DNA from 2 places in the Moheibacter sp. genome. Region 1 is predicted to be linked to the other one. Evidence: riboswitches for the same ligand, from Rfam matches in the RefSeq annotation. Region 1 holds a riboswitch; the other holds the start of a gene.
What was found. Region 1 has a riboswitch for S-adenosylmethionine ahead of WBF63_RS03210 (trans-sulfuration enzyme family protein). Riboswitches for the same ligand answer to the same signal wherever they lie in the genome.
Positions count from the first base shown of each region.

Region 2: it holds a riboswitch for S-adenosylmethionine, as region 1 does, so the genes downstream of both, WBF63_RS10630 (homocysteine S-methyltransferase family protein) here and WBF63_RS03210 (trans-sulfuration enzyme family protein) in region 1, are expected to answer to the same signal.

Region 1 covers NZ_JBATWT010000008.1:69,475-72,634, forward strand. The annotation lists gene WBF63_RS03210 (trans-sulfuration enzyme family protein) at 84-1,253, opposite strand; SAM riboswitch class I at 1,387-1,488, opposite strand; gene WBF63_RS03215 (hypothetical protein) at 1,642-2,112, opposite strand; gene WBF63_RS03220 (hypothetical protein) at 2,246-2,692, shown strand; gene WBF63_RS03225 (DEAD/DEAH box helicase) at 2,954-3,160, shown strand, end outside.
Region 2 covers NZ_JBATWT010000024.1:33,370-36,529, reverse strand. The annotation lists gene WBF63_RS10635 (DUF808 domain-containing protein) at 1-704, opposite strand, end outside; SAM riboswitch class I at 1,039-1,140, shown strand; gene WBF63_RS10630 (homocysteine S-methyltransferase family protein) at 1,237-2,238, shown strand; partial or broken gene metH (methionine synthase) at 2,298-3,160, shown strand, end outside.

The DNA of each region.
Region 1 (3,160 bases):
ATTTTAAAAATTGGCCGATTACGTTATTAATTAACTGAGGAAGTCTTATTTAATATTTGTGTGATTCTTCGGCCAATCATTGGTTAGCATTCCTTAAAAATCAACTTTTCTTTTTTATTCAACGCTGCATCCAAATCTGCGATCAAATCTTCTACATCTTCAATTCCGCAGGAAAGTCGTATCAGAGAATCCTGAACGCCAGATTGTAAGCGTTTTTCTCTCGGAATGGAAGCATGTGTCATCTGTGCCGGATGGCAAAGCAAACTTTTGACACCACCCAAACTTTCGGCGAGCTTGAAATACTTTGTGGATGTAACAAATTGATTGGCAGCTTCCACTGTGTCATCTTTCAGACTGAAGGAAACCACGCCGCCAAACAGCCCGTTTTGTTGTTTTCTAGCAACTTCATGATTTTTGTGTGTAGTTAATCCGGGATAATAAACCTTATCCACTTCTTGCCTCGTTGTCAGATATTTTGCAATTTTGATTGCATTTTCGCTTTGTTGTCTGACCCTTAATTCAAGCGTTTCGATTCCACGAATGGCTAAAAAACAATCCCACGGGCCGAGTATTCCTCCGGTGGCGTTTTGTATAAATTTTATTTTTTCTGATAATTCTTTGGTTTTGGTCACAACCAAACCGGCAACCAAATCGGAATGCCCTGCCAGGTATTTGGTTGCGCTATGGATGATGATGTCGGCACCCAATTCAAAAGGAAGTTGGGCGACAGGACTCGCAAACGTATTGTCCACCACGAGAAGTGAACCGAAAGGTTTTGCGATTTCTGAAATTTTTTGAATGTCCGAAACTTTTAAAGTCGGATTGGTAGGGGATTCGATCCAAATCAATTTGGTCTTTTCATTGATGAATTCCAAAATGTTTTCGGCATCGGTCGTGTCCACATAATGGATTTTAATCCCTAATTTTTCATAAATATGGGTGAACAACCGATAAGCGCCACCATAAATATCGTCCACCGCGATGATTTCATCTCCGGTGGAAAGTAGCTTGGCAACGGCATCTATGGCTGCCAGACCGGTCGCAAATGCAAAGGCATCATCGCCGCCTTCTAATTTCGCAACGATGTTCTCCAGTGCCTTTCTTGTGGGATTATTGCTTCTGGCGTAGTCATAGCCTTTGTGCACACCCGGCGCTTGCTGAACGAAAGTGGAAGTTTGGTAAACCGGAACGGAAATCGATCCTGTTAATTCGTCTACAGGGACGGAATGAATGATGTCTGTAATTCTGCTCATGATATTTGTGTTTTTTAGTTACTTGTTGTCAAAACCTTATCAAGAGCAGCTTCAGAAAAAGTCCAAAAAAAAGACCCTTCTGATAAGTCAGAAGAGTCCGTTATATTTTGTAATTATAATCTAAACTTTACTTCACTTATCTTTCTGCCATGCGGCGGATGGATGTAGCACCTTGTCAAAAGACAGGTTGCTAAAGCTTCATTGGGCCATTTCCCTCAGCTTTTCTTGATAAGACAATTTTTGTATGAACTTCTCGGATGCAAATTTAATTTCGAAATAATGGAATTTCCAAATATATTTTTGTTAAAATTTTAAATTATGATATAATTACCTGAATAAAAATTAGTTAAAATTTTATAATTGATATTTAAATTCATTTTCAATTCATTCAAAACCCAACACTTACGCCCAAAATAGGTCGCAATCCGGTGGAGAATAAACTGGAACTTTTATCGTACAAAACATTGTACATCAAACCTGCGTATAACTGAACTTTTCCGGTGGTCCGATAACCACCACCCAACCAAAGCGCTGATTCATTAAAATTGTATTTGAAATTATCGGACTCAAATTCATATTCGATTTCGTTGGTTCCCGTATAATATTCGTAATGCGCACGGGCAAAAAGTGAAGGAATCGGATAATAATTTAAATAAGGCCCCGCGTTAAAAAGATTTTGTTTGGAGTCGCTCCATTTTGAATATTGATAACCCACTGTAAGTCCACCTTCCAGTTGAGGAATGATTTCGTAACCGACAAATGGAGAAATGGCAAATCCAAAATACCCATTACTCCCAAATCCCAAACCCAATCCACCACCGAAACGCCATTTGGAAGGTGAATAATCTTCTTTTGTCATTTCTTGGCAAAACCCTGTTAATGATATACTTAAGATAAAAAGGCAGATAAATTTTCTCATAATAAATTCTTTTCTGATGTGGGACATTTTTATTTCAGACAATATTAGCTAATTTTATTAAAAATTAAGCATTATGTCGTTAAAAGAAGAAATTAAAAATCGGATTATTGAAATCGAAAAAGAAGAGCTGAAAGGTTTGAAAGATATGTATGAAACCTATTCAGAAGCGGCAGATTTGGATGAAGAATCTTCCCTTGATCCCGAAGATTTTTCTAAACAAGACCAAAGCCGAGAATCAGCAAAAAGTTTAGAAATTCGTATTAATCGCGCAAAAATGGCTTTGGACAGTTTTTTAAATTTAGATTTTGACGCTAAATCAGAAGTGGAACCAGGCGCTTTGGTGCTAACCGATTCTCTGAATTTCTTCATCGGAATTTCGGCCACAATGTTTGATCATGAAGGAAAAAAATACATAGGACTAAATGTGGATGCGCCTATTTATGCAGCTTTGCAAGGTGCAAAAGCCGGTGATGAAGTGGAATTCAACAATCAGAAATATAAGATCAAAGAGATTTTCTAAATTTGACATTCACAATCCTTACTTCTGAAGTATAAATATAGAATTCAATAAAATCTGAAGCTTGTTTTTTTAAATTTAAATATAATTAAAATAAATTTTGTAATTTTGCGCCCGTTTTCCGGGTGGAAAACACGAATGTAAAAGATTCATTTTGGGTTTGATAGGCTGCGTGGCCGTTTGATTTCATCTTTCGCATTCGATTTTTAACAAAAATCTCCGGTGCGAGGATAAATGGACCAGTTACCGGCTAAAAAAATTAAAATGACAACATTTCAAGAAATGGGCTTGAATCCTGCGATTCAAAAAGCCATTGACGAACTTGGGTTCGTCGCACCTACGCCTATTCAGCAACAGGCAATTCCTCAAATTTTAAGTTCCGAACAGGATTTAATCGCATTGGCGCAAACCGGAACCGGTAAAACCGCTGCTTTTGGATTACCAATTTTGGATCAACTTAGTGTGGAAAGC
Region 2 (3,160 bases), on a different contig from region 1:
AAAATCAAAGCGATGGTTCCGATAATCCCCAAGGCTTTGATTACAACTGGAAGTGCTTTTACCAAAAAACTTCCCAAAGCATTGAAAAATCCTTTTTCGCCCGATCTTTTGATGAGTTTATATCCTGCATCGTCCATCCGCACAATAAGTGCCACAATTCCATAAACCCCGATCGTTGCCAGAATAGCAACTACCGAAACCGTTAGGATTTGCGTTGCCAAAGGTGCTTCCAAAACCGTACTGAGTGCGATAATCACAATTTCGACCGACAAAATAAAGTCGGTCACAATGGCCGAACGGATTTTTGTTTTTTCGGCTTCGTGGTTGTCTTCGGTATTTTCATCAATGACTTCTTCGCCCTTTTTTTCACGATGTGTAAAATAATGGATGATTTTTTCTATCCCTTCGTAAGCCAAATAAAATCCACCGATAATCAGTGCAATTTTGGTGGCAACGGGAAGAAAAACATTGAGCAATAAAACAATGGGAACGATGATGAGTTTATTGACGAAAGAACCTTTTGTGATGGCCCAGAGAACCGGGATTTCGCGTGAAGAAAGAAATCCGGTTGCTTTTTCAGCATTTACAGCAAGGTCATCACCGAGAATTCCGGCTGTTTTTTTGGTTGCAATTTTACTCGCTACGGCTACATCGTCCATTAAGGCAGCGATATCGTCCAGAACTGCAAATATTCCTGAGGCCATTGGTTTTTATTTGATTGTAAAAGTAAGGGTTCGGGATTAATTTTGGAAGTTAGAATTTGGAAAAAAAAGAAATATTTTATTTAGCTTTTGATTGGTAGAACTCTTGGTTTTGTGAGTTTTGTAATTCGTAGGGTTTCATTACCTGCTGGAGTCTATTTTTTTGTTAGAAAAAATGGAAAATTCTTAAAACAGGAAGAAATTAAAAACTGACATAAAATAAATTTCAATCGAATCATTATAAGTAAAACGGGAAACCTAATTTTTCAAATTGAATTTTAATATAGTAGATAAATATTTTTTGTTTAATTCAAAATTTAATCAATACATTTGTTCTTCCTTATTGAGAAAGGTGGAGGGATTAGGCCCTGTGAAACCTTAGCAACCCGTTGAGTCGGGTGCTACATCCTATCTTGGCGAAGCCGGGAAAAGATAAGGGAAGAATTACTTCGCATATTTCTTTCATAAGGTAGATTGTATTTTTAATTGTTTGGAGATTCCAATTGGGAACTTTAAACCTTAAACATGAAACCAAATGACAGATTTAATTCAAATCATTCAAAACAGAATCCTCATTCTCGACGGCGCCATGGGTACCATGATTCAGCGCCATCAGCTTTCCGAAGAGAATTATAGAGGAGAGCGCTTCAAAGATTTTCATCAGTCGCTGAAAGGAAACAATGACCTGCTTTCCATCACTCAACCGGAAATCATCAAAGAAATCCATTTGGATTATCTGAAAGCCGGAGCCGATATCATCGAAACCAATACTTTTAACGCCAACCGGATTTCTATGATCGATTATGACATGGTCGATTTAGTGGACGAATTAAACGTTGCTTCCGCGAAATTAGCCTTGGAAGCTGCGGAAGAATTTACCAAACAAACTCCCGATAAACCCCGGTTTGTAGCAGGTTCCTTAGGCCCGACCAATCGTACAGCTTCGATTTCCCCCGATGTCAATGACCCGGCTTTTCGGAACATCGATTATGACGAATTGGTGGAAACCTATAAACAACAAACGACTTCTCTTTTGAAAACCGGCGTCCATGCGATTTTGGTCGAAACGATTTTCGATACTTTAAACGCAAAAGCTGCTTTTTTTGGAATAATGGAAGCGATGGACGAAACGGGAATTCAGGTTCCGCTGATGGCTTCCGGCACGATCACCGACAAAAGCGGCCGTACTTTATCGGGACAAACCACCGAAGCATTTCTGATTTCACTTTCGCATATTCCATTGTTGAGCATTGGTTTGAATTGCGCTTTGGGCGCAACCGATATGATTCCTTATGTCGAAATTTTATCGGAAAACGCACCTTTTTATGTAAGTATTTATCCGAATGCCGGATTGCCCAATGCTTTTGGCGGATATGATGAATCGCCTGAAATCATGTTGGAAAATCTCAAACCGATGATTGAAAACGGCTGGGTAAATATCATTGGCGGATGTTGCGGAACCACACCCGAGCACATCAAAGCCATTGCAGATTTTACAAAAGATTTTGAACCGAGAAAATTGCCGGAATTGGTATAAAAAGTTCTCGACTCCGCTCGAACTGACCCTACTTTTGTCACTTCGAGCCGAGAAGTAAATTAAAAAAAATGAATTTAAAACTAACACTCAGCGGACTTGAACCGCTCTACATACGAGACAATTCGAACTTCATCAACGTGGGCGAACGAACCAATGTGACGGGTTCCAAAAAGTTTCTCAACTTAATAAAAGCCAACGATTTTGAAGCGGCTTTGCAAATTGCCCGTGACCAAGTGGACGGAGGCGCCCAAATCATCGACATCAATATGGACGAAGGAATGCTCGATGGCAAAGAAGCGATGGTTCGTTTTCTTCGTTTGATTGCTGCTGAACCCGATATTTCAAAAGTTCCCATCATGATTGATTCTTCGAAATGGGAAATTCTGGAAGCCGGATTGAAAAATGTGCAGGGAAAAGCGATTGTGAATTCCATCAGTCTGAAAGAAGGCGAAGCGGAATTCATTCAACATGCCAAAAAAATCCGTCGATATGGGGCAGCAGCGATTGTTATGGCGTTTGACGAAGACGGTCAAGCCGATAATTTGGAACGAAGAATTGAAATCTGTAAACGTTCTTATGATATTTTGGTCAATCAAATTGGTTTTCCAAAAAATGATATCATTTTCGATGTCAATATTTTCCCTTTAGCAACCGGAATGGAAGAACATCGCCGAAATGCGCTCGATTTTTTTGAAGCCACCCAATGGATCAAAGAAAATCTGCCGGGAGCTTTGGTGAGCGGCGGTGTGAGCAATGCTTCTTTTTCGTTTCGTGGAAATAATCTCGTTCGCGAAGCCATTCATTCGGTGTTTTTGTACCATGGAATCCGCCATGGAATGGACATGGGAATCGTGAATCCGGAAATGCTGGAGATTTATGACAATATTCCCAAAGATTTGCTCGAATTGGTAGAGGATGTTGT